4 regions of the Alteromonas sp. G4i35 genome follow, and region 3 is predicted to be linked to each of the others. Evidence: predicted binding sites of a transcription regulator. Region 3 holds the regulator's gene; each other region holds the start of a gene.
The links. Region 3 encodes FNR, which switches genes on or off when oxygen is low (the NO sensors DNR and NnrR bind a similar motif). Its sites were predicted from a motif close to TTGATCTAGATCAA; they were not measured.

Region 1 (8,049 bases), on a different contig from region 3:
CAATGCTAATAATCCAAGGGTTATCTCATTCATGAGTTTTCCTCTTATTATAATTAGTTAATTATTCGAGTTTCTAACGTTAGAAAATCGATGTTAATGCAGGGTTAAAATTTAGGTATGCGACTGTACTAATTTCTCACGTGTTGATATATATGCATTAAAGACAAAGTTTATTTCCATTTTTGGACTAATAGTGGCAAAAGCAGACGATATTATCCTTTTTGTGAACGTAGTTGATGAAGGCTCTTTTTCAAAGGTCGCTCAAAAACTCAACCTAACTAATTCTGTAGTAAGTAAGCGTATCGCACGATTAGAGTCAGATTTGAACGTTCAATTGCTTTACCGCTCTACACGAAAGCTCAATTTAACTGATGCAGGAAGAACACTGTACAATAAGGCGAGAATCGCCAATTTAGCCATTCAAGACGCAGAAGATGCCGTCAGTGGTTACAGTGATGAAGTGCGTGGAAAAATCCGAATTACTATGCCCAATGTATCGGCTAAACTGGTCTTAAATCGCGCAATTGCCGAGTTTTGCAATTTACACGAAGAGGTGGATGTAGAGCTTGCAATTACCAATCGCGTTACCAATATCATTGAAGAAGGTTACGATCTCGCCATTCGTACAGCACATCTTGAGGACTCCTCTCTTATTGCTAAACGCCTTATAGATTCAAAATGGATAGTATGCGCAAGCCCCACATATCTTAAAAACAAAAGCCGCCCAAATCATCCTGACGACTTAACTGAACATAATTGTTTAATTTACAAGTACGATAGCACTGGCCCAGACTTCTGGCCGTTTCATATTGAAGGAGAGCTTCATAACGTTCAAATTGGCGGGCGAATACAGTCAAATAACTTGGATGCGTTAAGGCAAGCCGCTATTGCAGGTGTGGGTGTAGCATTTCTTCCCAAGGCATTAGTGCATGAAGATATCGAAGATGGGGCGCTTTCGCCTCTACTTGCCGAGTACGTAACTAAGACTATGGGTATTTATGCCGTTTATCCTCGTTCGCGTCAGCCTGACAAAAAGCTAAAGCTACTGGTCAACTACCTTCAAGAGGCGTTTGGCAATAGAAGCGCCTATTTTTATTGATAAACATTGAAGTAATCTCCGTTTACATCATAAACATGGCGCTAAACATAATTGAAGCGATCTTAAAACGCGAACTTAGCTGACGCTTGGATGTAATTGGAGTCAATGCTGTCTATGTTGTCATCATTGATAGAATAAGCACCAAACTCTAGGCCGACATCAAGACGCGGCGCTACCGTATCAATTACATTCACCGCCCAGTGCGAACGTTTGCGCCCCAAAATATCTGTTTTAGCTGCTCCATAAAATACAGTGCTGCGGAGGGTTTCAGTCCAAAAATGGCGATACGCTACGGTATAAGCCAGCGTACTTTCCGTTTCCAATGTTTGAGTTGCAGGATCCTCAACAACATCAGCAGTCATGCCGGCCGCAGCATACCGACCGGGCTTACCCGCGGTTAATTGAAAACGTAGATCATCTTTTGCAAAAAGTGGTATTTTGCCTGCGATATTTACTGCTGCTGTAACTTCTTCAACCCCTCCTTGATCGACAAGTCGTATTACAGAGCCGAAAGCATATTGCCCATATTGACTATCTAAATTGTATCGTACAACAAAGTCGGGCGTAGACTCATCAGGGTCAGCGGCTACACCTGTAAGCCCTACGGCATTGGCAGGTGCGTCGGTATCACCATCCCCAATGGTCTCTGGGCTTTCGATGGCAAATTGCCAGTTTCCAGAGGTGTATCTAACCTGAACTTGCCTTGCAAACACTTCTCCTACATGAGGACCACCAAAATCTAACGACTCAGGAATAACGTGAAGCGGCATAAAGGTGCTCCAGTTTTGCCCCGCACTCCAGTTCTTATAGGTGATGAAGAAGTGACGTAATCTCAAGTTAGTAGAGTTACTTACCGCTTCGTTACCGCCTCCGCCATACATATCGACTTCTATAAAAGTACTCACCTCCCCTATAGAAACGCCCATATTTAAGCGTGACTCTCCTACATTGAAACCTGTGTGTGATGTCTCTATTGCTTCCCCGCCAGGAAAATTACCAATCCAATAATCCTGATAAGCAATATCCCCTTCAACATGCCTGACATCTACTTTGGCATAACCTCCAACACTAACCTTAACGTGTTCGTTACCGACCTTCCCGTTGAACAACTCTATGCCGTGAGAAGGGTTAAGAATTAGCGCTAATGCACAAGCAGATAAGCGTAGGGTGTATTTATTGTTTGTTTTCATTATTCGTCCTAATAGCTGAAACTATTTAACATGTCGTTAACGGGCGGATAATGTATTCGTTCGTGCTCAGAGGATAAACCGAGTTTAGAATATTAACTTTTTCCTAAATTCGCATAATCAGAGGTTTACTTTTTGAATGTTAATTGTGTAAAGAGATGAAGAATATTGAGCATAAATCGCTCAATAGAAAAATAATAAAAGGCTACTTGTTGCTAACACGAGAAGTGAAAGTAATGATATTGATTGAAGTGCCTTACCCCAACTTTGCGAAAACCAACTTAAACACAAAGACAGAGAAAACACAGTAAGTGCAGACATAATAGTATCTGCAGGCGAGAATGTCGCTTGATTTACACTCAATGCAAATACGGCAAAACCAGTACCTATGGCACCGACTGCGCTCACAATCATGCATAATATGAAATGCGCACAAAGCTTAGCTATATCTCGGGGCATTGAGCGCGCAGAAACTACCGCTTCGTTTGAATTATATAACTGCATCGCAACCTCTTAACCCTCTCAACAATAAGTTAATGATAATCGTTATCATTATTAAATCAAGAAAATTAATTAGCTGTATTAGGAAAATTCATAAACAAGAAAGCGTAATCTGTCGCTCTTCGACCAGTGGCTTTTTAGTAAATCGTTTTTTGTTATGAAGCTGCCGATTAATGGTCTTTCGCGGAATCTACTGGCAATAAAAAAGGCACTGTCTCCAGTGCCTTTTGGTTTTAATTGCTGACAACGAAAAGTCCGCTGTCATCTGCATCAATACGAATGGTTGATTCCGGTATTAATTCGCCAGCAAGTAATTGATGCGCGAGTGGATTTTCCACCTGCACTTGTATCGCTCGCTTAAGCGGACGTGCGCCAAACACTGGATCGAAACCCGCGTCCGCCAGTTTATCCATAGCCGCAGCAGATAGAGTAAGCTTATATCCTTTTTCTGCGAGCCTAGCGCGAAGCGAGGCAAGCTGAATTTTAGCAATAGATTTTATTTGCTCCTTCCCTAATGGATGGAATACCACAATATCATCGACGCGGTTGATGAACTCCGGTCTGAAGTGTTGCCCTACAACACTCATTACCGACGCTTTCATATCGTCATACTGACTTTCGTTGTGCTTATCTTGAATGATATCTGAGCCTAAGTTGGACGTCATGATCACAACGGTATTTTTAAAATCTACAGTACGTCCTTGTCCGTCAGTCAACCGGCCGTCATCTAGTACTTGAAGCAGAATATTGAATACATCTGGATGTGCCTTTTCAACCTCGTCCAACAAAATGACCGAGTATGGCTTGCGACGCACCGCTTCGGTTAAGTAGCCACCTTCCTCGTAGCCAACATAGCCAGGAGGTGCACCCACTAAGCGTGCTACCGAGTGTTTTTCCATAAATTCTGACATATCGATACGCACCATGGCATCTTCAGTATCGAACATAAAGCCTGCCAAGGCTTTGCAGAGCTCAGTTTTGCCCACGCCAGTTGGCCCTAAAAATAAGAATGAGCCAATAGGTCGATTTGGATCCGCAAGCCCAGCACGTGAACGGCGAATTGCGTTTGAAACCGCTTCAACCGCTTCTTCTTGTCCAACAACCCGTTTGTGAAGTACGTCTTCCATACGCAACAACTTCTCACGCTCGCCCTCAAGCATTCGCGCTACAGGTATACCCGTCCATCGCGAAAGCACATCTGCAATTTCAACGTCCGTCACTTTATTTTTAAGTAACGTCGTCTCGCGAGTTTCGTTTTCAGCCGCTTGCTCTAACTTTGCTTCAAGCTCTGGAATACGGCCGTACTGAAGTTCCGACATACGATTCAAATCAGATGCACGTCGCGCTATCTCCAAGTCAAGTTTAGCCTGCTCAAGCTCCCCTTTAATGGTTTGAGTGCCCTGCATGGCGTCTTTCTCATCCAGCCACACTTTCTCAAGCTCTGCGTACTTGGTTTCCGCTTGCTCACGCTCTAGCTCAATCATCTCAAGTCGCTTATGACTCGCATCATCTGTTTCTTTGGCCAGAGCTTGCTCTTCCAATTTTAGCTGGATGATACGACGCTCCAGACGATCCATCTCTTCGGGCTTGGAGTCTATTTGCAATCGAATGCTAGACGCAGCCTCGTCTATAAGATCAATGGCTTTGTCTGGCAATTGGCGGTCGCTAATATAACGATGCGACAAACTTGCCGCTGCAACGATAGCGGGATCAGTAATATCTACCGAGTGATGGAGCTCATAGCGCTCTTTTAAGCCACGCAGAATAGCAATAGTGTCTTCAACGCTTGGTTCTTCAACTAATACCTTTTGGAAACGACGTTCAAGTGCTGCGTCTTTTTCAATGTACTGACGATATTCATCCAGTGTTGTAGCACCAACGCAGTGAAGTTCACCACGGGCTAACGCAGGTTTAAGCATATTACCTGCATCCATCGCTCCATCGCCCTTCCCTGCACCTACCATGGTGTGCAGTTCGTCAACGAATAAGATCACGCGGCCTTCTTCTTTAGCCAGCTCATTAAGCACTGCTTTAAGGCGTTCTTCAAACTCACCGCGATATTTAGCTCCCGCCACTAACGCGCCCATATCAAGGGCAAGAACACGCTTGTTCTTTAAACCCTCAGGCACTTCGCCATTAATGATGCGCTGAGCCAACCCTTCAACAATAGCCGTTTTACCCACACCCGGCTCACCAATGAGTACTGGGTTGTTTTTGGTTCGACGCTGCAGTACTTGAACAGTTCGGCGAATCTCATCGTCTCGACCAATGACCGGGTCGAGCTTGCCTTGTTCTGCTCGCTCGGTTAAATCTGTCGTGTATTTTTCAAGCGCCTGACGTACATCTTCAGCATTAGGATCCGTGACCTTCTGGCCACCACGCATGTCGTCTATTGCGCTTTCAATAGCTTCTTTAGTGATATTCAGGCTTTTGAGGATTTCCCCCAAGCGCCCTTTATCTTGTAGCGCCGCTAGAACAAAGATTTCTGAAGTGATGTATTCGTCTTTTCGCTGCTGCGCTATCTTGTCACAAAGATTTAGCAAAATGCCGCTGTCTTTACTTAATTGAACATCTCCCCCAATGCCTTCAATACGAGGTAGGCGCTCAATAGCTTGGCTCAGTGCTGAGCGTAGCGCATTTACATTGATGTTTGCTTGGTCAAGCAAAGGGCGAACTGACCCGCCTTGCTGATTTAGCATGGCAGTCATTAAATGGACAGGTTCAATGTATTGATGATCTCGCCCCAATGCGAGTGATTGAGCATCGGATATTGCGAGCTGAAATTTACTGGTAAATCTATCTAGTCTCATAATTTCAACCTAATTAATGAACAACTATACCTGCGGTAACACGCCGCAATTACGAACATTTTAACTCTCGCTGAGTGGGTAATGATCTATGCGGAATGGTATTCTTTATGTTCTAGTTATGTAGGCTGCTCAATTGCGATTCAAGTATGAGATTAAAAAGTTAGCCAAAAAGATAACAAATAATGTATGAAGTTTGATCTAGCGCAACTGTGTGATCAGACTAAAACTGCCGCCTTTTTTCGAAACAATTTAAAGCAGGCCTATTACGCTAACTATACGCCCAGTCGTGCGCTTGTTTTGATGCGTAGCTCTTCGATGGGAGTAAAAACGCTGTTCGTCAGTGTAAGTACACAAGTTACTTTGTGTAATACTCTCAACGCCAGCTTGCTGCAATTGCACCTGTGCCACTAGAGGTAGATCTAATAAGTACTTCCCTCTATTAGAGCCATTGGCAATGGCACCGTCTATATGGCGAAACTTACTCGCCAACTGTGCATCAACTTCGTAGCAGGGCCCGCTGATTGCAGGACCAACCCAAGCGATGAGTTTTTTTGCGTCGCTGCCAAAGTGTGAAACTGCACTTCCGATAATGTTAGTATCGAGACCTTTCCAACCAGCATGTACTGCCGCCACTTCTTGACCGCTTTCATCACACAATAAAATGGGCACGCAGTCTGCGGTCATTACCGCACAAAAATGCGATGTTGAAGAAGAATACGACGCATCAGCGGTGGTATCTGCGCTCGGCAATGACACCACGCGGTTGCTGTGCACTTGCTCCAACCATGTGATCTTTTCACTATGTGGAATTAGGCTTCTATTGGCTTTCACTAGTAGGAGGTCGTCCCCCACGTGGGCGCCAACGTTCAAACCTGCAAAATCACCTATGCTTGTACCTCCCATTCTTGTCGTTGTGTATGCAACAACATTTGCGGGACATGACCACGCTGGCGTAATCAAATCCAGCGTGGATGAAATAGGTGAATTCGCAGCTGACAATGTCATAAGTTCGCCTTACTCATTAAAGCATATCTTGTGGATTGTCCGCGGTGTCCTTTTTCACGGCTTTAAGCAAGTCCTGCATATCTTGAGGTAGGGGAGCTTTCCACGTCATCCACTCTTCAGTTTCAGGGTGAAACAGCGAGAGCTGTGCGGCGTGCAACGCCTGACGTTGGAATCCGCGAAGCGCAGCGATAAATTCTTCTGACGCCCCTTTAGGAAGACGAGGACGCCCGCCATAAACTTGGTCGCCAAGCAAAGGATGCTTAATGTGGGCCATGTGTACGCGGATTTGGTGCGTACGGCCAGTTTCAAGCTTCAAACGCAGGTGCGTGTATGCGCGAAATTTTTCGATAACACGAAAATGAGTGACCGCTGGCTTGCCCATTTCACGTACTGCCATATGCGTACGTTTTGTTGCGTGTCTACCAATAGGCGCATCTACAATACCACCAGCGACCATCGTACCTAAGGCAACGGCTTCATATTCACGACTCATTTCTCGACGTTGAAGTTGGTCAACAAGATGTGTTTGAGCAGGAATTGTTTTTGCTACTACCATTAACCCCGTCGTGTCTTTGTCAAGGCGATGGACAATACCCGCACGTGGAACTTTGTCTATCTCTGGACAATGATTTAACAAGGCATTTAGAACGGTACCGCTTGGGTTTCCTGCACCTGGATGCACAACCAAATCTGCAGGTTTGTTTATGACTAGGATGTGTTCATCTTCATAAACAATGTTTAACGCGATGTCTTGCGCTTCGCTCGTTACTTGTACATCCATTTCGGCCTGTACAGTAACAAGTTCATCCATTTGCATTTTGTGGCGAGGCACGGTGATTACTTCACCGTTTACAGCAACATTCCCATCTTGGATCCAAGTTTTTAGCTTAGAACGAGAATATTCAGGGAACAAATCAGCCAAAACCTGATCTAACCGTAAACCAAAATGCGCAGCTTCCGTTGAAGCTTCTAATTGTATTGTGTTCGGCGACTGTGTCATAACACCATTGATTACGTCTAAAAAAGGGTATTATAACAAGTATTCACGCTGTACACTGCCTTGTTTACGTTTTTGTATGGTTTTTCTCATCGTTAGTACGTTAGAATGCAATTAAAGTGTTGTTGTTTAACACATGAGCTTAGACAGCGAAGTATTAAAACTGTTTAGCAGGAAAATAGAATTATTATGAAATCATTTCGTCTACTGGCCCCCGTTTTATTGGGTGCTATGGTATCTGTCGCAGGATGTAGCTCTTCAGATAATGAAGAAAAAGCCGTATTAGCTAACATGGGTGCGCAGCAACTGTACGACAGAGCAAAGCAGAGCATGGAAGTAGGTAACTTCAGCGCTGCAGCACAAACGTTAAGCGCGCTAGATTCGCGCTACCCGTTCGGTCCCCTATCCCACCAGGTACAGCTAGACCTTATTTATAGCTATTATAAGTCA
Region 2 (8,049 bases), on a different contig from region 3:
CGTGCTGAACACTTGCTACTGCGTTAAGCTTCACGTTATCAAACACGTTACCCGAAACAGTAAGATCTGCCCCTTTGATTACGGCGTCTGTATTAGTCCACTGAAATGGTGTTGTGCCTGCCATCATGGTAGAGACCATATTGGCAGCCATATTCATGCTGGGAGAACCAGTAATATAGTCTTCAATATCTTGATAAAAGAGACGAGGAGAAACTGACCAGCTTTTGAAACGGTAATCAATACCCACATCTATCTGGCGTGCAGTTTCGTTGTCTAGAGCCAAGTTACCAATGTAGTTAAATCCGTCTGCCATTCCCCCAGAAATACCAAGAGGTAGCCACGTATAGCGCTCGAAGTAAGTAGGGGCACGGTTTTTCTGCGATACGCCAAGGACAACATCGACATTGTCGCTGGCGTGATATCGCGTGCTAGCGGCAATATCTAACATGTTATAGCTCTTACTGCGTTCTGCCGCGTTGAAATCATCAACGAGTGAAGCAATGGCTGGGTTCATCATAACCATATTAGAACCGGCTAGCCCGGCATCCATGTCAACACGTGTATACCGGGTACCAATTGTTGTTGAATAAGATGCTTTATCTCGCTGCCATTCTGCGTATACGCTGGCTGTGTCTTTTTCTACGTTGGTAAAGTTATCAACGAAGAACATGCCGTTATTAGGGTTGGTGATGGTCGAGTTATTCCTGCTGTGGTGCAGATTGGCACCTAGTTTGAGGTCACCTTCATAAAATGGCATTACATAGGTGGCATCTACACCTTGAGCAATAGCATCAGCGTTATTCTCTCTCGCCATGTCGGCAGACATCACCATGCGCTGTGAGAAGTTATCCATGGCATGATGGTTGCTGTTGCCAAACCAGCTTAACGTGAAGAACTCCCTATCGTTTGCGTTATAGCGATAGCCCAGTCGATACCAAGCGGCATCAATAAAACCAATGTCCATGGCTAAAGCAGGCGTGCCGCTTTCGTTAGTATTAAGTTGCTGATAACTCACATCGACTTGGTGATTGCCCCACTCATAGCCCGCCCTAAACTTACCGCCATTTCTTTGGTAATGGCTGTTTGGTATAACGCTGTTATCTCCCGACTCTTGTTCGTCGCGCTGCTGATGAGTGAAGGCGCCGCTAACAAAAGCCTGCTCACTCTTATAAAACAGATTGCCTTGGTATTGCTGACCGCTCCCCGGAGATATTGCGCTGGCACTTACGCTACCGCTAAAGCCTGTATTCAAGTCAAAAAGTGCTGAGGCATCAGAGTGAATGCGAAGCTTTCCGCCTAGCGTCTGCACACCTGCACTTACTGGCACAATCCCCCGGTAAAGGGTGGCGGTCAGTCCTGGTTCTGGCAGCACATGAGAAAGGGGCGAGTCCATGGCGTTTGGTCCTGCTCCAGCAATATCAACGCCATCAATGCTTACGCCAACTCGGTCACCATAAAGTCCTCTATACTGAATAAGCCCAGTGACTGGGCCGTTTCGAGATATCGACACGCCAGGTAATGTGGCAAGCTGATCGCCAAAGTCAGCGTCAATATTGCTGGTAGCACTAACAGACTCTTGCTCGATATTTTGCGTGCTAAGGGAAAGCGGTGTGCCAATAACGGTGACCACTTCTGTCGAAGTGTTATCGGCTAAGTCGATGGTGTTTGCGTAAATGTGTACGGGCGCGCACGCAGTGAATACGGCAAGCGCAATGATAGATTGCTTCATAACAATTCCATTTTAAAAAACGAGTGTTGTGCATGGTGAAAGCATGCATGTTCAGTGTGTTTGGGAGGTTGTTATGCGTGTGGTGGGGCACGACTTAGCGGCGCCGCGTAAGCAAAATCTGTAAAGGGCTTAGCCGCTAAACGCGCGACTAAAGCGCGATAGCGAACCAGCGATAGTAAAGGTAATGTGGCATGTAGTGGCTCGTCAACCTGAGGTAAGTCGGCTAACGTGCCATTGGTACAGTCAACGTGCTCGGCGGGTGCTTTGAGCAGTTCGGGGCTAACAAAAACGAACTCACCTTCAAACTCAGTGGCGCTAATTGAAATGTAGCGCATGGTCTTGCCAGTACAAATAAGTTCAATATCTTCACCTACAAACGCACGTGCTTGCTGCATAGTATGGGCAGCAAGGCCAAGTGCTAATGCATTTTGCAAAAGCATACAAAGGCAAAGTGTTAGTGTAAGTAGGCGTCTTAAAGTCATTTTTCTTTATCTGGTTAGCGCCTTTTTATCATAGCCTGCGTTTTGGTAATTTTTCTACCTATTATTTTTTACGTATCTCCAACCCCCGCTTTTTTCAGCTTTCTGTAAAGTGTACGGGTACTCACTCCCAGCGCTTGTGCAAGTTGCTGGGTATCGCCTTCAAAAGACGTGTGAACCTGACGTAAGTATTGGCGTTCCAATTCGTCTAAGGTCACAACGTTACTGTGAGATGAAGAGGCATCATTGATAGCATCAGAGCTTATGTTATCGAGCTCGGGTAAGTCTGTATCGTAAATAACGGTTTCATCAGCCAGTAAAATAGCTTGGTCTACAATGTTTTTGAGTTCGCGAATATTGCCTGGGAACGGGTAGTTGGTTAGTTTTTCTAGCGCGTTTTTATGAAACCGTTTTTTCTCTTTAGACATTGCCAAAAAATGCGCGGCTATCAGTGCTATATCTGATTTTCTTTGTCTTAAAGAAGGGAGGTTGATAGGAAAACCGGCAATGCGGTAGTAGAGGTCTTGTCTGAATTCGCCCGTTTCCACCATGTGCTTTAGATTTTTGTGTGATGCACACACTAAACGAAAATCAGCCTTTTTAGACACTGTGCTTCCTACAGGTCGATAAGTTTGAGACTCGAACAGCCGCAGAAGCTTTACTTGTGTGGAAAGTGGGATATCGCCGACTTCATCAAAAAACAATGTGCCGCCTTCCGCTGCTTCTACGAGCCCTTTCTTATTTGTGGTTGCGCCTGTAAATGCCCCTTTTTCATAACCGAATAGTTCGCTTTCAAGCAGCGTGTCAGACATGCCGGTACACTCGATGACAACAAATGGTTTGCCAGCACGGTGACTACTCGAGTGAAGTGCTTGGGACACCAGCTCTTTACCCGTGCCGGTTTCGCCAAACAGTAGTACTGAAATATCTGAGTTAGCGGCGCGATTTATTTTGTTTAGCATTGCTTTAAATGCTTCTGATTCGCCGACCATCTTTCCTGCTGAAGGTCGGTTTGAGGCAAACGAAAGCTTATCGAGTATTTCCAAGAAACCTAATAATTCTCCGCTACCGTCGAAGATCGGGCGCATGAGGATGTCGCAGTAGCTTTGACCCTCACTGGTGGTATGAACGTGTACTACGCTAGCCGCTCGTCCTGTGGCTTTACTCTCTTGCATGGGGCAATGCTCGCCGCACTTATCGCAAGGTTTGCTGTTGCGGTGAGAGACTTGATAGCAGGTGCTAAAGCCAAGCTTTATATCCACAGGGTAGGTGTCTCTGTAGGGCTGGTTGACAGCTTCAATAACGTAGCTTGGGTTAATGAAGATTGCGGGTTTATCTATCGCATCTATCATTGCTTGTACTATGGATATATTCATGGGTAGCTGAATATTAGTTTGTTCTAATTTAATTTTGGCAATTTATCATATTGGCATAGAGCTTGTTCACTGTTTGAGACAAACGGCAATACTTCGGTAGCAACTCATTCAATTCCAAAGAGAGTTTTATAATGAAAAATAGCGTAATGCTGGTGGTGATAAGCTTATTGGCAAGTAGTGCTCATTCATTGGCAGATACAGTGACTGCCAATGAGAAAAAAAGTGAAAACAGTGTACAGGAAAAAGTCAAAGAAGCGCGATTACACGCAAAAGCACTGGGAGGCGCGCTAAAGTCACGACTACAGCAAGCAATTCAATCCGGAGGGCTAGAGGCTGGCGTTAACGAATGCCAGATTGCAGCGGCTCCTATTGCTCTGGCGCTTAGTCAAAATGGGTGGGAGGTTGGGCGTACCGCGCTGAAAGTAAGGAACCCAAACAATGCGGCAGATCAATGGGAGCGTGAGCAGTTGGCGTGGTTTTCACAATTACTGACCAAAGCTAAGCAAGACAATTTGGCCCCTAAAAGACCTATTGAAACTTATCAATACGATAGCGAAAGCGGTGAGTTTAGGTACATGATGGCGATTGAACAAGGTCAGGTGTGCATGGCATGCCACGGAGCCAATGTGGCACCTTCAGTAAAACAATCCATTCTAAAGCACTATCCCAGTGATCAAGCTACAGGGTTTGAATTGGGAGAATTACGAGGCGCGTTCACACTCTCATATACCCCTTAACTTTTCCTTATACTCCACTTTTTGACAATCTGCTAAGCAGCCTTTCTCTTGTGCCATATTTGTCACCTAAATGACAAATATGGCGAATGCATCGCCATCAATTGTTGCGTTGGATCAATAAGCCACACGCTCGGTCGTGGAATAATTTATCTGCACAGTACGAAAATACCGCCGTTTATCGGTAATTGCGCTTTAGCAGCCAAATTACTGATGTATGGCATAAACCGTGCTCTTGCCATGCGGCATATTCATGTGTTCATCACTGAATTTTAAACCACTTTTCTGCTAAGCGTTTAACGCGCACACGAAATACAAGGGAGATAACCCATGAGCGATACGTTAATAGAACTATCGCGGTGGCAATTTGCATTAACTGCAATGTTCCACTTTATATTTGTACCCTTAACTTTGGGGCTTAGTTTCTTACTTGCCATTATGGAATCGGTATACGTAATGACGGGTAAAGAAATTTATAAGCAGATGACCCAATTCTGGGGAAAGCTGTTTGGAATTAACTTTGCCATTGGTGTAGCCACAGGCTTAACCATGGAATTCCAGTTCGGAATGAATTGGTCTTACTATTCTCACTATGTAGGCGATATCTTCGGTGCGCCACTTGCCATCGAAGGCCTAATGGCCTTTTTCCTGGAATCTACCTTCGTGGGGTTGTTCTTCTTTGGCTGGGACAAAATGTCAAAGGTGAAGCATCTGATGGCGACTTGGCTGGTGGCCATTGGTTCAAACTTCTCTGCACTGTGGATCTTGATTGCTAACGGCTGGATGCAATACCCGGTAGGCGCTGAATTTAATTTTGAAGCCATGCGTATGGAAATGACCAGCTTTGCTGAGGTTATTTTTAACCCCGTAGCACAGGTCAAATTTGTTCACACTGTATCAGCAGGTTACGTGACCGGCGCAATGTTTGTGTTGGCAATTTCAAGTTACTACCTGCTTAATCATAAGCATATCGCCTTTGCGCGCCGTTCGTTCGCCATAGCTGCTAGCTTCGGCCTAGCCTCAACGCTTTCTGTGATCGTGCTAGGTGATGAAAGTGGTTATGAGCTTGGTGATGTACAAAAAGTGAAGCTGGCAGCAGTTGAAGCTGAGTACGAAACCCATCCTGCACCTGCGCCGTTTACTGTGTTTGGTATTCCAAACGACGAAAAGCAGGAAACCGAGTACGCCCTTCAAATTCCTTGGGCAATGGGCATTATTGCTACCCGTTCGTTAACCGAAGAAGTAAAAGGTATTAAGGATCTTAAAGAAGAGAATCGCGAGCGTATTCTAAGCGGAATTAAAGCCTATGAAGTACTTGATGATGTAAGAAACGGCACCGCGACAGCTGAGCAACGTACTGCCTTCGACCAAAATAAAGACAGTTTGGGCTACGCTATGTTGCTAGAGCCTTTCACTGAGAACGTTTCAAATCCTTCTGATGCCGCGCTTCAACAGGCAGTAGATTACAGCATTCCGCCGGTTGCCCCATTGTTTTGGAGTTTCCGCCTTATGGTTGTGGCTGGCTTTATTATGCTTGCGCTATTTGTGTGCGCCTTTTACTACAGTACTAAACACAAGATTACTAAGCCACGTTGGCTATTAAAAAGCGCGCTCTACGGTTTGCCGCTTCCTTGGATTGCCTGTGAGGCTGGCTGGTTTGTCGCTGAATATGGCCGCCAACCATGGTCAATTGCAGAGGTGCTTCCGGTGCATACGTCGGTATCTAATCTCGCCGTAAGCGACGTGGTAATAACCCTTGTAGCCTACAGTGCTTTCTACACCGGCATGTTCATTATTGGTTTTTACCTAATGAAGAAGTTTGCCAAGAAAGGGCCAGTTCCACCTGAAGATAAGCAGTCTGACACTGAATTTGATCTTATTGACCTTGATGAGCAAGGAGCAAAAGCATGATTGATTATGAACTACTGAGAGTCATTTGGTGGTGCTTGGTTGGCGTTCTGCTAATTGGCTTCGCGGTTACTGATGGCTTCGATTTGGGCGTTGGAGCACTGCTCACGCTTATTGGTAAAAATGACAAAGAGCGCCGCGTAATGATAAATACAGTAGGGCCGCACTGGGATGGCAACCAAGTTTGGTTTATCACCGCAGGTGGCGCTATTTTTGCCGCGTGGCCGATGATTTACGCCACTGCGTTTTCTGGTTTTTACCTTGCGCTGGCCCTTACCTTAATTGCCCTTTGGATGCGCCCGATAGGCTTTGATTACCGCAGTAAATTACCAAACCCGCAGTGGCGTAAAGCGTGGGATTGGGCGTTATTTGCTGGCGGTATTATCCCAGCCCTTATCTTTGGTGTGGCGTTTGGTAACCTGCTGTTGGGCGTACCGTTTGAAATGGACAGCACGCTTAAATCAACCTACACAGGCTCGTTCTTTGGCCTTTTAACACCGTTTGCGCTGGTGGCAGGATTGCTTTCTGTGGCTATGTTGCTGAATCACGGTGCAACCTGGCTACAAATGAAAACCGATGGCTTTATTGAAGTTCGCGCACGTGCAGTATCGGTTGTGTTAAGCCTGGCTGGTGTCACGCTATTTGTACTTGCAGGTCTTTGGGTAGCATTTGGATTAGATGGCTTCGTGATTACGTCGGCAGTCGACACTATTGCAACGTCAAATCCACTTAAGAAAGAGGTTGCCATTGAAGCTGGAGCTTGGATGAGCAACTACAGCAAATACCCCCTTATGATGGCAGCACCTGTGCTGGGTATTATTGCGGGTCTGGCCTGTGCGCTTTTCTCTAAGAAAGGTAATGCAGGCATGGCGTTTGTATCGAGTGCGCTATTTATAGCAGGCGTTATCTTAACAGCTGGCTTTTCAATGTTCCCATTCCTAATGCCAAGCATCACTATGCCAGAGGCGAGCTTAACCGTATGGGACGCTACGTCTAGCCATATGACGCTAAACGTAATGTTTATCGTTGCCTGTATCTTTGTGCCTATTGTACTTAGCTACACGGCCTATAGCTTTTACGTAATGCGCGGGCGCATTAAAAACGAAGACCTCGACCAGTCTCACACCATTTATTAAGGAGAACGCTATGTGGTATTTCGCTTGGATTTTAGGAGTTTTGCTGGCGTGCTCTTTTGGCATTATCAACGCCATGTGGTTGGAGTCGACGGAAAATATGGATAGACCCGAAGACCAAGAATAGAAGTGGAGGTAGGCTGGCCGCAAGGACACGGGGTGAACTCGTCCATGGGGGCTCTTCAGTAGCGTCCCTGCCGCTGAGGGTTCTTGCAGCCAGCCCACCACCACTTGGAAAAGAATGAAAAAGAAATGCGAGATTTGCTCTCGTTACTAAGTAACGAAAAAGATGAGTCAAAACCACAGTGATCAAAGAAAAAGTTCCCAACCGGCAAACGCTGAACGCGTGGTCCAATAAGATAGATAAGGCGCAGTCGCTTGGCTTGCGTACCTCTCTTACGGCCCAAGTAATGGTTAAGTGTTTGTCGCTTTTTTCTTTGATTATTGGGTTCTATTATTTTTCACATATTGCTCATGACTGGGTAGTAAACCAGACTCCTGCAACAGCGAGTGATGTCACAGGACTTGCCGTTTCTCTGGGAATGAGTTGGCTGCTTCAAGGCGCATTCAATGCCTTATCTAGTAGTGCAAAAATGCAGGTGTTAAACAAGCTCGAACAGCACCTACAACGCGTATTCATTGAGCGTCAACATGCGCTTATTCGACAGCACTCGGTTTACTATTGGCAAA
Region 3 (8,049 bases):
GGGTTGGCTACGCCATCAGCGTTAACTTGCGCTATGGCAAAGTTAAACCGACAAGGTATTTTACTAAAACGGGCCGATGCGCTTGAACAAATTACTGACATTGACACCATCGCATTAGACAAAACCGGCACGCTCACAAAAGGCAAATTTACTATTTCAAATGCATGGTACGCTGACGGTGTGGATAGTAATAGTGCGCTATCAATTGCGCGCGCTTTGGAGTCACGCTCTGAACATCCGATTGCCAAAGCCTTTAGCGACGGTGTAGCCCTAAGCGAGATTTCTGCCTCTAGCGGTAGTGCTGACGCCATCGATAACACGGTACACAAAGTGACTAATTTTACCGTTACGCCAGGAGGTGGTATCAGCGGTGAGATCAATGACACGTTGTTTTCTATGGGATCTGCAGCATTCAGCGTTCACGAATCACAGCTAAAACTCATTGAAGCTTTCCCTTCAGCTAACGTGTTTCTCACGGTTAAGGGGCGTATTATGGCGGCGTATGAAGTAAAGGATTCACTAAGAGAAGATACGCAAGAAACTCTCGATATATTAGCTGCAAGTCATACTCTCGCCGTTTTAAGTGGTGATACACAGCAAAACGTTAATGCGCTTACCGCACCATTGCCAATTTCGACCGCTAAAGGTGGCCTAACACCTGAGCAAAAGTACGAAGCCGTTCAAGCTATGCAGCAATCTGGCGCGAAAGTGATGATGATGGGTGACGGTATTAACGACGCTCCAGTTCTTGCCAGCGCTGATGTGGCAATTGCAGTGGGTAATGCCACAGACGTGGCTAAAACTGCGGCCGACGTGATACTCCTTGGCGATCAGCTGCTTTCTGTACCAGAACTTATTCGAACTGCGCACCAAGTGAAGCAAAAAATAAGGCAAAATATTGGCTGGTCGGTAGGTTACAACGTTTTGATCTTACCTTTCGCCGTATCAGGCCTACTTTCACCGTGGATGGCTGTTGTTGGTATGTCGTTAAGCAGTATCATTGTGGTCACAAACTCAACGCGACTTTTGAGCAAATAGCATGAGTATTATTTACGTATTAATTCCAATCGCCATCATCATTGTTGCCGTCGCTATCGTGATATTCTTTTGGGCGGTGAAAACCAATCAATTTGAAGATTTGGATCGCCAAGGGTATAGCATACTGTTTGACGATGATCTTCCGCCAGAAGAAAAAAAGCTAGCTGAGCAACGCAAGCAACTTCAAGACAGTAAAGTAGACAAAAGCCAAGCGCCACATGGAAGGGATTAACTACTTCTCTGCCTTTCTTATCGGCTTAGCCGGTGGAGTTCACTGTGTGGGAATGTGCGGTGGAATTGTCGCTGCGCTAAGGATGGTATCCCCTAAAGGCGCTTCAGCACTACCCTATACCCTTGCCTATAACATGGGACGTATAGTGAGCTACACCATCGCCGGAGCAATAACCGGGGCACTTGGAAAAATTGCAGCAGATTATATACCTCTTGCCAACTATGCCCTTTCCCTACTTAGCGGAATCATGTTGCTTCTACTGGCGTGTTATTTGGGTAAGTGGTGGACTGGCTTAACAGTGCTGGAAAATGCGGGTAAAGGCCTATTTTCCAAAGTCCAGCCGCTTTCAAAACGCTTTTTGCCATTTAAGACCCCTTTAAGTGCGTTGCCTTATGGTTTTATTTGGGGTTGGCTTCCTTGCGGTTTGGTGTATTCCACACTTACCTGGTCTCTCGCGGCGGGTAACGCGCTAGAAGGCGCTGCTATTATGTTCTTCTTCGGTTTGGGTACATTACCCACCTTGCTCGCCGCAAGCGCTGGTAGCCAATATATTGTTCAAAGTTTTCAACATAACCATTTTAGACAAATTATTGCAGTAATAATGGCAATATATGCAGCTTATCTTATTCATGGCGCAATCGTTTAAAAATGGGTGTATTATTGTCGGGTATTCTTTTAGAGAGCGTGCATTATGAGCAAAGGAAGCCAATTTTCTATTCACTGTCAAAACTGTAGTTTCAGTCACCTGTGTTTACCGGTGGCGTTAAACAAAACAGAAATCGAGTCTCTTGACGATATTATTGAACGCAAGAAGCCGCTTCATAAAGGTGACACGCTGATTCAAACTGGTGATAAATTCCGTTCTCTATTTGCAGTGAGAACCGGTTCATTCAAATCATTTGTGACTAATACCGAAGGTGAAGAACAGATTACCGGCTTCCACTTTCCTGGTGATATTATCGGTTTCGATGCACTAAGAGAGAATAAACACCAAAGCTATACTTCTGCGTTAGAAACTGCCATGGTGTGTGAGCTTCCCTACGAGACCCTCGACGAAATGTCAGTGCAATTTCCAAAGCTACGCCACCAGATCATGAGCTTCATGAGCGCTGAAATAAAACAAGATCACGACATGATCATGCTTTTAAACAAGCGAACTGCAGAAGAGCGCTTACTGTATTTCATCTCACACCTGTCGCAACGCTTTGAAGAGCGTGGCTTTTCCCATAGAGAATTCCACTTAACCATGACGCGCAACGAAATTGGAAACTATTTAGGATTAACGATTGAAACGATTAGCCGTCTGTTAAGCCGTTTTCAAAAAGACAACATCATAAAGGTAGACGGCAAGCTTATTACTATTTTGGATTTCGATAGGCTAAACACCAAACTAGCGGCGCTTAACGGCCCTAGCGTTGTCTGCGGTTAGTCCTTTTTAAGTGTTAAATAAGGCGCGCACTAAGCGCGCTTTTTTGTAACCTGTGTTAGCCACCTATCTACCCTTTCAGCGCCACGCCGGTTGCTCCATATTCAATTAGGTACGTTCACTCATGGTCGCCTCGTAAAATTCTTGATCTAAAACAACTTACGTTTTTCCCAATGTCGTTTATAGTTAGTATTAGAAAGCTTCGATTTCGACAGCCGCTACTAAGTTTCGTAGTTAGGGGGACGTTATGATTGAGTGTAAACGAATTCTGGCCGTGGTAGATGCCGAGCGCGATAACCAACCTGCACTGAGCCGTGCTTATGAACTCGCTTCAAAAACAGGCGCTTCAGTTACCGCAATGATGGTGGTATACGACTTATCTTATGATATGACGACCATGCTTAGCCCGGATGAGCGCGAGTCAATGCGCGATGCAGTTACAAAGGAGCATGCAAAATGGCTTGCCACCCACTTAAGAGAACAAGGATTCACTGAAACTGATATCGTTGTAGAATGGAATAATCGTGCGTATGAGTCGATTATTTACTACACCCTAAACAATCAGATAGATTTAGTGGTAAAGGCAACCAAAAAGCACGACGATCTTGCTTCTGTTATTTTCACCCCCACCGACTGGCATTTAATGCGTAAATGCCCTCGGCCAGTATTGCTCGTTAAAGAGCACGACTGGCCAGAAGGAGGAGAGATTATTGCTGCAGTAAACGTAGGCAGTGAAGACGATGAGCACGCCGCACTTAACGATAAGCTCACCCTCATTGCTAACGACTACGCCTCTTTATTGAAAGGGAGCGTAAATTTGGTCAACAGTTACCCTTCTACACCACTTAATATCGCCATAGAAGTGCCTGAGTTCGACCCCGATACCTATCACGACGCGGTAAAAAATCATCATTTAAAAGAAATGCGTAGTCACGCGTTAAAGTACGGTATTCCTGAGAACAAATGCGTAGTAAGAGAAGGCCTTCCGGAAAAGGTCATCCCGCTAGTGGCAAAAACACTGGATGCAGAGCTGGTTGTTATTGGTACCGTTGGCCGTGTGGGCATTTCAGCGGCCCTAATTGGTAACACTGCAGAACACGTGATCGACGAACTCAATTGCGATGTGCTTGCTATTAAGCCAGATGGATTTGTGTCGCCGTTGTCGGTGTAATCTTTTCATCAGTACCGCATAGCCCGTGTTTTCCGTTACTTAGCGGCCAACACGGTATGTCACCAACAAATTTAACTTCACAAGCATGGTCTCGAAAAGCCGCTTTAATGTATAATGGTGGCTTTATCACAAACCAAGCTAGTTAATTATGAGTTTAGGCACAAACAGTGCTGACGCGTCGCCATTAAATGCTGCGCAAAGTAAGCAAAAGTACAACTTCAACAAACTTCAGAAACGACTTCGCCGCAATGTGGGTAAAGCCATTGGCGATTTCGGTATGATTGAAAACAACGACAAAGTAATGGTGTGTTTATCTGGCGGTAAAGACAGCTACACCATGCTAGATATTTTATTGTTTTTAAAGAAGATTGCGCCTATTCATTTTGATATCGTTGCGGTTAATCTTGACCAAAAGCAGCCTGGTTTCCCCGAACATATCTTGCCTGAATATCTAGAAAGCATTGGCGTTGACTACAAAATTGTAGAAGAAGACACCTACTCTATTGTTAAAGACAAAATTCCAGAGGGAAAGACAACATGCTCTCTCTGTTCTCGCTTGCGCCGTGGTATTTTGTACCGCACGGCAAAAGAGTTAGGTGCGACTAAAATTGCATTAGGTCATCACCGCGACGACATGCTAGAAACGTTTTTCCTCAATATGTTTCATGGTGGCAAGCTTAAGTCTATGCCGCCAAAGCTAGTCAGCGATAACGGTGAACACATCGTTATTCGTCCATTGGCGTACTGCACAGAAAAAGACATCGAGAAATATTCTCAGGCCGCTGAATTTCCGATTATTCCTTGTAACCTTTGTGGCTCACAAGAAAACCTACAGCGCCAAAACATAAAGGCTATGCTACAAGACTGGAACCGTCGCTTCCCAGGTCGTATAGAGTCGATGTTCCGTGCGCTTCAAAACGTAGCGCCTTCACACTTAATCGACAGCAACCTTTATGATTTTAAAGCTATAGCTACACAAGAAGGCCCGGTAGAAGACGGTGATATCGGGTTCGATGAACCTTCTTTCACTACAGAAAATAGTACGGACTTCAGTGATGAAGATAATACTATTGAAGTAATAAACATTATGGAACCTAAGTAAATGAAAATTGGACTTGCGCTAGGTGCCGGTGCCGCAAGGGGCTGGACTCACATTGGCATAATTGAAGCATTAGAAAAACTCGGCGTAAAAATTGACGTTGTAGCGGGATGCTCTATTGGTGCCTATGTTGGTGCTGCCTACGCAAGTGGCAAGCTGGAAGGATTGAAAGAGTGGGCCTGTTCCCTCAGCGACTGGCAGGTACTTGCTCTTATGGGCGTAGGACTTAGACGCGGCGGCATTGCAAGCGGACAGAAGGTTTTCGACAAACTAGCAAGCGAGTTTTGTGAATCGACTTATGAAGACATGCTTAAGCCATTTGCGGCTGTGGCTACCGACCTTTATACAGGCCGTGAAGTGGTGTTTAACTCTGGTCCTATTGGAGACACCATTCAAGCATCCTGCGCTATTCCCGCACTTTTTGCGCCCGTAGCACACGGTGATCGTTGGTTGGTAGACGGTGCCGTTGTAAACCCTGTACCGGTGAACTTATGTCGCCAATTAGGGGCCGATTTTGTAATCGCGGTTAACCTTAACGCCGATTTCCGACCACTTCGTCTTGAAAAGTTGAGACAAGATCATGAAGAAAACCAGCGCAAAACTGAGGACTTTTTTACAAAGAGTCAAAACGTACTACGCCAATGGTTCTCCCCTGACAACAAAGAAGAAAAAGCCCTAGAGAAAAAAGATGAAAAAGACAGCGTCTCGGCTGGCAATGTAAAGACTGAAGAAGGCATTGCTTCTGATGTGATTGAAAAAGTGGAAGAAGAGTTGACCGAAGTCCCCGCTAAAGTGAACAAGCGAAACCCGCCGGGAATTATGAGCGTGATGAGCAGTTCACTTGAGATACTTCAAGCTCGCGTCACACGCTCACGCTTGGCTGGCGATCCGCCTGACATTCTTATTGAGCCTCAGCTTACCGACGTGGGTATTATGGAATTCCACAGAGCCGAAGAGCTATGCGCGAAGGGCGAAGAGACCATCGCGCGTTTAGCAGAGCAAATAAGGTATCAGCTTCTTACCTAATCCCAAATATGCATTTAGCTTGAAGCCATAGCGGTAACACGTAGCGGCGCATGAGGCAGTGTTAAGCCTTTTGCGTCGTTGATCCAATCTTGTTCTAGATGCAATACGCCGTTATTGATTTGCACACCTTGTGGTGTAATGAAATCTAAATTCTTGTCATCAAACTGAATCATCAAGCCCTTTACCGAAGGCATCATGAAAGACAAAAAACTTCCCATTTCATTAAAGAAAGCTTCGTACTGACCATACAAAAACGTAAGGTCGTCTTTTGTGTAATACTGCTTAAGATATTCCGGCTTGGTTTCAAGTTGTACCGACATATCACACACGTTCGCGCGTTCGTTTAAATCGATGCGAACCAGTGCGTTGGCAAGTTTCAGGGCCTTTTCAGTAGGCACCGTGAATCGCCCTTCACCACTCACTTCTAAGGGCATTGTTTTCTTATCGGTTACGATAGACGCTCCGTTAACTTCACATAAACGCCCTTCGCCAACACGAACAAACCCGAATGCAAACTGAAGTGCTTGGGTATCTTCATTATCCAGCTTTTTAACATGGCTATAGAAACGGCTGTACTCAACATCTATCGTTTCAGCAGCAACGGAAGAACTGCCTACACCAATAAACAGAGATGAAGCAAAAAATAAAGCAGCGCGTATCATTCGGATAAAAACTCCTCGTTAAATAGGATCATAGTTTGAAGCTCTTCAACATAAGCGGCTCCTCGCTCAGAGTAATTCATTAGCCCTTCAGCTAACGCAACACCAGTTATAGGAATTTGGTTTGCACGCAGTCGGCTGCGGATCTCTCTTAAATCCGCATACGCGTCGTGGCGGTTTAAATTTCGCATGTAGGTGTACGTTGCACGCGACAAACTGTCGAATTTGGCAACTTCATGAGATGCCCCATCGTTTCGACGGTTAGGAACAAAGCCACACCCCTTAGAGAAACACCATAAGCCAAAGAAGTTATAGCCCTTTCTTGCGAACCGGCTGGTGCCCCAAGCTGACTCATTCGCGGCTTGCACGAGCACGAGTTCGGCTGGTAGAACATCAATCTTTTGTAGCAAAGCTAGCAATTTTGATTTTAGCGGCTGCGTTGGCTTAACTCGATATTCCTCTTCTAACCATTCAAGCCTTGCCATATCTTCTTCAGAGAGCGTTTCGTTAGCTAACGCCTTTCTATATAAGGTTTGTACGTAATGTCTAAGCGTGAGTAGATACGCATTCTGCTTCTCTATTTCGGGACGTAAATAGTTAAAAAATGCCTCTTTCTTCTCTTTTACATCTGTATAGGCAGAGAAGTTAGGCACCGGCTTTTTAGCTTCAACCGTTTGCGGTATATCTAAAATATCCGGTTCGTCCTCAGTAAAAATTATGGCGTTAATGACGATTACCGCCAATACGCCTAACGTAATGAGGACAATTTTAAAGGTTTCACGCTTATGCATCGAAGCTAGACTCATTCACATCGTTTTCAGATGCTTCCGTGCTTACTCCCTGCTCGCCAATCAGTTCCTGATAGAGCAAGCCCATCATACTAAAATAAAAAGGTAATACCCAAATAAGTGAAAAGCCCAGCGTTAATGGCACCGACACAAACAGTAAAAAGAACACACCAAATATGCTGGCGATTTGAGCCCAGTATGCATTAAATACGCGACACGACAGGATGATCGCGCTAATTGGCGTTAACTTTCTGTCAGCAACCAACATAAGTGAAAAGGACGAGGCTAAATAAAAATAAACGCCGGGTATAATAAGCAACATTATACCAAGTTGAACAAGAATACTGTTCACTAGCTGAGTTAGCGCCAGCAAAAATATCAAGGGGAAAAACTGGAAAACGGTAAATACTGAAGTTTTAGTGCCGCGGGCAACAAAAACGCCCATCATATACAACCCCGTCAACAGCGGGGCAACGATGCAGATTGCAACAATTTCTATGATAGACTGATGCTCGAATACATAGGTCCCATCGTCATTTATTGTGATGTACTGCTGAGCAAATACACCTAACACGACAAACGTCAAAAATAGAACAACACTTCCCTGCAG
Region 4 (8,049 bases), on a different contig from region 3:
TGGATACGGGCATGCCGCACGATAAATTTGCAGAAAAGATGAAAGCTCAAGGTATAAAGGTTGTAGGGCGCACGTGGCCTGGGTACGACTCATGGTCACGTATTAGCGTAGGGACACCTGAAGAAACTGACGCGTGCGTTAAAGCATTAAAAGCGGTACTCGCTTAAAAAACAACAATAACACCTAGCGCAGAGAGAAAAGGCTGAACGCAATTTGTGTTCAGCCTTCGTTTTTTGAATCGCTATTTCTCGATAATAAACGTTAAGCCTGCTTTTTCTTCTAAACGGCGGATAAGCTTGTTACCAAGTGCTGCCGCAGGTGTGAAGAAACCACCAGATAAACTAACGTCTTTGCACAAGCAAAGGGCAGATTCTGAAATCATTTTACTGGTAGAGCCGTAACCTGGATCCTTGTCGCCTTTTACCGATACGGCTAGCATATCACCATTGGTAGCGGTACCCACAAACATGACATCGTAAAAGCCATTTTCGCGCTCTTCTTTGCTCGGGCCTTCACCTGGTTTAGGGCCATCATCACTTGCAAGCGACTTATCTTTGGCAACGTGATTCGCCATGGCTTCACCTTTCTCACCTGGACCAGTCATCATCATTTCATCATATTGAAAGTTCTTGCCGTAGCTATATCCGCCCAGGTAGTTCGTGCGATGAACGTTTTTAGTATTGATGGCCGCCATAATAAATGGTGCAACCCATGTGCCTAACTGCTCATCGAAGTAAGGTTTATTGCCATCGGGCTGTGGCTGATTTGACGCGCCATCGGTTAATGAGTGCGGGTTAATAAGTGCCGCCATGACAGACTTATCTTTGTGCGCAGCCGCCATGGTCGCTTTTAAACTTGCAGCCGTACCGCCAGAGAACGTGCCCTGCATTTTACGAACGCGACCTTTTACATATTCAATGACATCGCCAGTTTGCTTTTTGGCATGTTCTTGAAGGTAGTACACACCAAGGTCAAAAGGCACAGAGTCAAAGCCACACGAGAACACAATGTTTGCGCCGGTTTCTTTAGCTTTCGCTTCGTATTTATTGATCATTTGGTGCATCCAGGCTGGCTCACCGCAAAGATCTGTATAGCCGGTGCCGTTATCGACACATGCAGAAAGTAACTTTTCACCGTAAATTTGATACGGACCAACAGTGGTAAGTACAACGGCTGTGCGCTTCGTCAACGCATTTAGCGCGTCATCATCATCACCATCGGCTACAATGCTAGCAACGCTTTCACTAATGCCTAGCTCCTTTTTTACGCCGTTGAGTTTAGCTTCGTTTCGGCCTGCGACCGCCCACTTAACGTTGTCATCGCTGCCATACTGAGCCTGAAAATATTCAGCTACTAACTTACCCGTAAAACCTGTAGCACCGAAAATAACTACATCAAATTCCCGTTCGTTACTCATTGTTTTGTCCTGTTTTATCTCGTTTCGACACGTGTCATCAATATGCGTTACTCAATATACGCACAAGCACCCATATCTATCATTTTTTTCGGTAATATTTGTCTATTCACGAAATTAAATGGTGAGCATAAAAAAGCGTTAGCTTAATGATTCTACAAACTCAGCAAGCCGTGAAAGCCCTTCCTCCAAGCGTTCAATGCTAGTGGCGAAAGACAGTCTTACGTAATGGTTGGCATTGTGCTCACCAAAATCATTACCCGGCGTAAGCGCTACATGATGTTGTGAAAGTAGGGCATCACAAAATTCAATTGCACTTAGCCCTGTGTGCTTAATATTGATGTAGGCGTAAAACGCACCGTCAGGCTTTGCATCTAAACCAAGCCCCATATTTTCAAGTGCACTAAAAACAAGGGAAGCACGCTTTTCCAGCGTATGGCGGTTTTGCTCGCATTGCGCCAATGCTTCTGGTGTAAAGCACGCAAGAGCGGCTTTTTGCGATAGGGTAGAGGGGCAAATAAACAAATTCTGCGCGAGTTTTTCAACGATGGGCGTCATTGCTTCAGGTACCACACACCAGCCAAGACGCCAGCCGGTCATGCCAAAATATTTGGAAAAACTGTTTATTACGACCACTGTTTCTTCAAGCTGCGCATTGGCAAGTACGGTTTGAAGTTTGGTATCAGTGCCCAAGGTCGACTGGGAAGCGAATGTATCATTGCGTACATCAAGATCAGCCGAAAGCGATAGATCCAAGTAAATTTCGTCAACAATTAAAAAGCCACCTTTGGATTTGCAGTACTCGCCAATTTTAGTCAACTCTTCTGCATCTATAACCGTACCAGTAGGATTGGCAGGTGTGGCAATAAGTACACCTTTCGTGTTGTGCTTCCAATTATCGGCAACACTTGTTGCGGTTAGCTGAAAGTTATCCTCACTGCGTGTTGGTACCAGCGTTACCTCTGCGCCAAATGCGTTTAAAAAACGTCGGTTACAAGGGTAAGAAGGGTCGCCCAATATCACGTTGTCGCCTGGTTCAACCAAGGCAGCACTTGCCAAAAGTAAAGCGCCAGAAGCCCCAGCGGTCACGACCACTCTAGAAGGGCTTACCGCTACGCCATGTTTAACTTCATAAAAGCGTGCAATGGCTTCACGTAGTTCAGGCATGCCCAGCGCCGAGGTATAGGGAAAAACTGGGGCATTTAAGCTTTCTTTCATTGCGGCGAGCACTGCCGCGGGTGCGCCGAAATCAGGCTCGCCTAAATTAAGTCTTATAACATCTTTACCTTGCAGTTCTAGTGCCGTGGCTTTTTCGCCATAGGCCATAGCAAGAAACGGAGAGATCGCCGTAGCGCGAGAGGCAAACTTCAAAATAAAACCCTTATTAGTAATGCCAATTCAAACTGTACCGCAATTAGGGATCACTCTTGGTTATGATTCAAGGGAATTCTTCGAGAAGTACAATTAACTCGCTGACTTACTTCATAGCTAACTATTTAAACGAACAAACTTTTCGGCCAGCTCGTCTAGTGATTCTTTATTGTGCGGGTCAGGCTTAACAACATCTAGTGGGCATACCGCTGCGCAAGTAGGCGCATCGTAATGCCCCACGCATTCTGTACAGCGTAATGGGTCTATTTCATACACTTTACTGCCCATGCTTATAGCGGCGTTAGGGCATTCAGGTTCGCACATGTCGCAGTTAATGCAGCTATCAAGAATAAGCAGTGCCATGCATTATGCCTCGCTCACGTTTTCGGGTGTTACTGCGTTAGCCGCTTTTCGAAACGGATTGCGGGTATCAACGCCTTCATCTAGATTTCGCAGTAGTAGGGCAAAGTTTAGAGACACATCGCTGGGTATCGGTATTCTTACTTGGTGTCCTGAACCCTTAGCATCCGTAATAGAATGTTTTCTCTTATCCAGCATCTCATTTAGCGTAAAGGTAATGTTGCCGCTTGGCGTCATCAACTCGAGCGAGTCACCCACACAGAATTTGTTTTTAACGTTTATAATTGCATAGCCAGACTCTTCACAACGGTCAATCACTTCACCAACAAATTGCTGTTTATCGCTGACTGAGTGGCCATACTCATAGTTCTGATACGCGTGGTGCGCATGGCGACGCAAGAAACCCTCGGTATAACCTCGATGCGCTAAAGTTTCCAAGCTTCCCATTAATGTACTATCAAAAGGCTTTCCTGCTACCGCGTCGTCAATTGCTTTGCGATAAACTTGTGCTGTTCTAGCGCAGTAGTAATGTGATTTAGTGCGGCCTTCTATTTTTAAACTATGCACGCCCATTAGGGTTAACCTGCCAACATGTTGCACGGCTCGCAAATCTTTAGAATTCATAATATAGGTGCCATGCTCGTCCTCAAAAGCTGGCATCAGTTCGCCAGGCTTTTCCTTTTCTTCTAACATAAACACTTGGGAGCTTGGCGTGCCTTCACCAAGGGTAGGAATTACCACTTGAGGTGCTGTAGCTGCCTTATTAATCTCATTGGTTAGAGCGATGTCGCCAGTTTCGTTTTCCTCGCCTGCCTTAACATCGTAAGACCATCGACAAGCATTGGTACAAGTGCCCTGATTCGGATCGCGTTTATTCATATATCCAGACAATAAGCAGCGCCCCGAATACGCCATACAAAGCGCGCCATGCACAAACACTTCCAATTCCATGTCTGGAACATGCTCGCGAATAGTTTCAATTTCTTCCAAAGAGAGCTCTCGGGACAAAATAACGCGCTCTATGCCTTGTTTCTGCCAAAACTTCACCGTGGCGTAGTTCACCGCATTGGCCTGTACACTCAAGTGAATAGGCATTTCAGGGAAGGCGTCGCGCACCATCATAATAAGCCCTGGGTCTGACATAATTAACGCATCGGGCTTCATAGCAATTACTGGTGAAATATCTTTAAGGTAGGTACCTAGCTTACTGTTGTGCGGAGCAATGTTGCTTACTACATAGAACTTTTTACCTAAAGCATGTGCTTCTTCTATGCCTATCGCTAAGTTCTCAAGGCTGAATTCGTTGTTTCTTACGCGAAGCGAGTAGCGTGGCTGCCCAGCATAAACAGCATCAGCGCCATAGGCGAAAGCGTAGCGCATGTTGCGTAAGCTACCCGCAGGTGCAAGCAACTCTGGCGCGATTAACGTTTGGTTTGGCAATGTTGAAACTGAGTCTTCACGTAGGTTAGAAGAGCTGCGATTAGGTGATAATTTTGAAGTCATAGATAAAAACCGCTACTAGACGCTTTAAACAAGGCGGCGGATTTTATAAGCCGTAAAATACCTCTACAACTCAAACAAAGCTTGGTGTTGACCAAGATCAAATAATTTGTTGTCGCTTGTGTTTTTGAATGTTTAAACGGCAATTGAGCTGAGTCAATGCCAGCTGTTTTCTTCCATATAGTTGCGTTTTTAGTGCATTACCTTCGGTAGGAAAAACCAAGCCCGTTCACAGCTAAATAACAAGCAAAAAGAGCGCATTAAACGATGAACTACCATGGGCAAAACCCACCACATAGGGTAGGCTAGAAATTCACAATAATAAGGACTAACTGCATGCTGCAATTGAACATTTTTCATAAAGCGGCGCGACAAGTAAAAGCATCGGGTAAATCGGCCATTGCGATTACGGTATTATTTGTCGTGTCTACGTCTTCCGCGTTGGCTGCGCTGCCAAGCATTGGTGAATTCACCAGCGATATGACCAAAAAAGATGGTTTAATTCCTGTTTACTATGACGATGAAAGCGACAAAGTTTACTTGGCGGTGCCAACAGCCCACGCCGAATACCTGTTTCAAAGCAGTTTGCCTTATGGTGTAGGGTCTAACGACATTGGCCTTGATCGCGGCCAGCTAGGCAATACGCGTTTAGTAAGCTTTGAAAAATTTGGAAACAAGGTTTTATTAAAGCAGCACAACACCAAATATCGAGCAGCTCACGGCAGCGACGCTGAGAAACAGAGCATTGATGAAGCCTTTGCTGATTCGGTTATCGCAGGTTTTACGCTGGTAGCCAAAAACGACAGCGCCAGTCTAATAGATTACACACCGTTCTTATTAAGCGATATTCACGGCATTGGCAATCGCTTAGCGGGAACTAAGCAAGGCAGTTTTAGCGTAGATAACATGCGAAGCGGCGTGTATTTACCTAAAACCAAAGGGTTTGAAAAGAATACTGAATTAGAGGCTTTAGTCACCTTTGCAGGTAAGAAGCCAGGCGAATACGTGCAGCAAGTTACGCCCGACCCAGAAAGCTTGTCGGTGCACTTGCATCATTCGTTTATGGCGCTGCCTGACGACAATTACACGCCCAGAGAGTACCACCCGTACTCGGGCTACTGGAAATTCAGTTACTTTGATTATTCAACGCCTATCAGCGAGCCTACTGAACAGCGTTTTATTACCCGCCATCGTTTAAACAAGAAAACCCCGCATGCTGCAATGAGCGAAGCAGTAGAGCCTATTGTGTATTACCTAGATCCTGGTATTCCAGAACCCGTAATGACCGCGCTTAAAGAAGGGGCGAGCTGGTGGAATCAAGCCTTTGAAGCCGCAGGCTACAAAGATGCGTTTCAGGTGAAAGTATTGCCCGAAGGTGCCGACCCAATGGACGTGCGCTATAACGTAATCAACTGGGTACATCGCGCAACGCGCGGTTGGTCTTATGGTTCGTCGGTTGTCGACCCGCGCACTGGTGAAATTATCAAAGGTCACGTTACGCTCGGCTCATTGCGTGTAAGACAAGATTATTTAATTGCCCTTGGCCTAACCAGTCCTTTTAAGGACGGCAGCACCGACACCACTGCACAGCAAGAAATGGCTTTAGACCGCATTAGGCAGCTTTCAGCCCACGAAGTAGGGCACACATTGGGTATAGCCCACAACTTTGCGGCAAGTGAAAATAACCGTGCGTCGGTAATGGATTATCCTCATCCCAAAATTAGTATTAAAAACGGCAAAATTAGCTTGGAAGGCGCGTATGATAAAGGCATAGGCGCATGGGATATTCACGCCGTAGCGTATGGCTATCAAGATTTTGCCAGCGACGTAGAGGCAACCGAAGTCTTGGCAAAAATTATCGTAAAAGGCCGTAATGAGGGTTTAAGTTTTAAGTCAGACCCCGATACGCGCAGTAGTCGCCATGCATCGGCAAACGGCCATATGTGGGAAAACGGTAGCAATCCGCTAGATGCTTTCGATGAAATTTCACAAGTACGCGAACTGGCGTTAGCCAATTTAGGTTTAGACACCTTAAGCCCAAATAGCAGTTTATCCTCGCTTGAAAATGCTTTAGTGCCTATTTACTTACTCCACCGTTATCAGTTAGAAGCCGTTGCAAAGCAAGTCGGCGGCTTAGTGTATGAATACGAACGCAAAGGTGACTATACCAAAGCACAGGGCCAACAGTTTGTAGCGCCTGCAGTGCAGCAACGCGCTATGCAGCAGTTAATTACAGCTACTACCGCGGACTACTTGACTATACCTGAATCGGTACTCGCCCTTATTCCACCGACAGCGTATGGCGACGATATTACTCGCGAGCACTTTAAGGGCAAAATGGGGTTAATGTTAGACCCTGTTTCTACCGCCGCTTCTGCATCTAACTTTGCGTTTGAATTACTATTGCACCCAGAGCGCTTAAACCGCTTGGAGTGGCAGACAAGAAGCACTAATGACAGACGCAAAAAAGTAGGCGTTTCTATGCTGGTGAAGCAAATACTTAATGTTCACTGGTATAAAAATAAGTCACAAAGCCCATTAGCAAAACGCTTACAGTTAGTGGCGTTAAATGCAGTGATGAAAGCAGTAACTAACGATAAGTTGGCGCCTGAAGTAAGAATGGAAGCCGAACTTGCTCTGCTTGAATTTAGCGAATGGTTAGACGACAAAGCAGACGACAATCAGTATGAAATACTGAAAGAACAGTTCGATACTTATTGGGCTAGTAAGGCATGGCCAAGTACCTTTGAAGTAGAGCCGCTACCGCCAGGTTCGCCGATTTAAAATGCGCTGCTACCAAGGACGCTGCTGATGCAAAACCATAGTAGTAAAAAAACGTCAATGCCGCACAGGGATGCTGCGGTACGGCGTATTCCTGTATTTGTTGGGCTACTGCTAATTCTCATACCTTTAGCTGAAAGCGTTAATGGGAGTGTTTTGTGGGGGATGAACTACCATTCCCCAAAGCTCATGTCACAGGTCGGGGATATGGTAGCCTGGGTGAAATTGATAGCGGTATGTGCAGGTGTTTACCTGATTTTTAAGCAGAAAGGTGCACTTAAGCTTTTGTTCAAAAATAAATGGGTTTCTAACATCCTTAACATTTTTATCGCTGTAGTGGCTTTTATTCAGGTTAACCTAGGTTTTTTTGACGTCGCAATGGATATGGTGTTAACCGATAATACAGACTACTTTCATAAAGAATTTGAAATAGGCAAAAACACTATTTACGTGCATACCCTAGACCAAGGTGCTTTGGGAAAGGCTTATCATAACTTTTACTTAAAATGCCCACTTCCTTTACACCGTTTTGAATTAAAACCAATTGAACAAATAGACTGGGTTTTAGATTTAGAGCTTAAAGCAACCGATGTTGGTTTTAGCGTGTTTAACGGACGTGGAGA

Region 1: a site for FNR is predicted at 5,791-5,804, ahead of clpB (ATP-dependent chaperone ClpB). Genes of this name have one in related genera too.
Region 2: a site for FNR is predicted at 4,426-4,439, ahead of ACFI6L_RS11475 (cytochrome ubiquinol oxidase subunit I). Genes of this name have one in related genera too.
Region 4: a site for FNR is predicted at 4,736-4,749, ahead of trhP (prephenate-dependent tRNA uridine(34) hydroxylase TrhP). Genes of this name have one in related genera too.

What each region holds. Positions count from the first base shown of each region.
Region 1 covers NZ_JBHNZD010000043.1:9,864-17,912, forward strand. The annotation lists gene ACFI6L_RS19435 (L-lactate permease) at 1-33, opposite strand, end outside; gene ACFI6L_RS19440 (LysR family transcriptional regulator) at 194-1,099, shown strand; gene ACFI6L_RS19445 (DcaP family trimeric outer membrane transporter) at 1,162-2,289, opposite strand; gene ACFI6L_RS19450 (hypothetical protein) at 2,470-2,790, opposite strand; gene clpB (ATP-dependent chaperone ClpB) at 3,021-5,597, opposite strand; gene pgeF (peptidoglycan editing factor PgeF) at 5,847-6,602, opposite strand; gene rluD (23S rRNA pseudouridine(1911/1915/1917) synthase RluD) at 6,619-7,602, opposite strand; gene ACFI6L_RS19470 (outer membrane protein assembly factor BamD) at 7,789-8,049, shown strand, end outside.
Region 2 covers NZ_JBHNZD010000015.1:92,331-100,379, reverse strand. The annotation lists gene ACFI6L_RS11495 (TonB-dependent receptor plug domain-containing protein) at 1-1,729, opposite strand, end outside; gene ACFI6L_RS11490 (hypothetical protein) at 1,801-2,211, opposite strand; gene ACFI6L_RS11485 (sigma-54 interaction domain-containing protein) at 2,280-3,560, opposite strand; gene ACFI6L_RS11480 (Tll0287-like domain-containing protein) at 3,716-4,321, shown strand; gene ACFI6L_RS11475 (cytochrome ubiquinol oxidase subunit I) at 4,649-6,229, shown strand; gene cydB (cytochrome d ubiquinol oxidase subunit II) at 6,226-7,362, shown strand; gene cydX (cytochrome bd-I oxidase subunit CydX) at 7,373-7,486, shown strand; gene ACFI6L_RS11460 (ATP-binding cassette domain-containing protein) at 7,665-8,049, shown strand, end outside.
Region 3 covers NZ_JBHNZD010000039.1:3,972-12,020, reverse strand. The annotation lists gene ACFI6L_RS19090 (heavy metal translocating P-type ATPase) at 1-1,038, shown strand, start outside; gene ccoS (cbb3-type cytochrome oxidase assembly protein CcoS) at 1,040-1,270, shown strand; gene ACFI6L_RS19080 (sulfite exporter TauE/SafE family protein) at 1,257-1,916, shown strand; gene fnr (fumarate/nitrate reduction transcriptional regulator Fnr) at 1,962-2,699, shown strand; gene uspE (universal stress protein UspE) at 2,944-3,867, shown strand; gene ttcA (tRNA 2-thiocytidine(32) synthetase TtcA) at 4,016-4,969, shown strand; gene ACFI6L_RS19060 (patatin-like phospholipase family protein) at 4,970-5,992, shown strand; gene ACFI6L_RS19055 (DUF2987 domain-containing protein) at 6,007-6,654, opposite strand; gene ACFI6L_RS19050 (glucosaminidase domain-containing protein) at 6,651-7,442, opposite strand; gene ACFI6L_RS19045 (YciC family protein) at 7,435-8,049, opposite strand, start outside.
Region 4 covers NZ_JBHNZD010000033.1:7,703-15,751, forward strand. The annotation lists gene ACFI6L_RS18110 (pyridoxal phosphate-dependent aminotransferase) at 1-167, shown strand, start outside; gene ACFI6L_RS18115 (saccharopine dehydrogenase family protein) at 242-1,417, opposite strand; gene ACFI6L_RS18120 (aminotransferase class I/II-fold pyridoxal phosphate-dependent enzyme) at 1,556-2,785, opposite strand; gene ACFI6L_RS18125 (YfhL family 4Fe-4S dicluster ferredoxin) at 2,903-3,148, opposite strand; gene trhP (prephenate-dependent tRNA uridine(34) hydroxylase TrhP) at 3,152-4,648, opposite strand; gene ACFI6L_RS18135 (zinc-dependent metalloprotease) at 4,982-7,429, shown strand; gene ACFI6L_RS18140 (hypothetical protein) at 7,457-8,049, shown strand, end outside.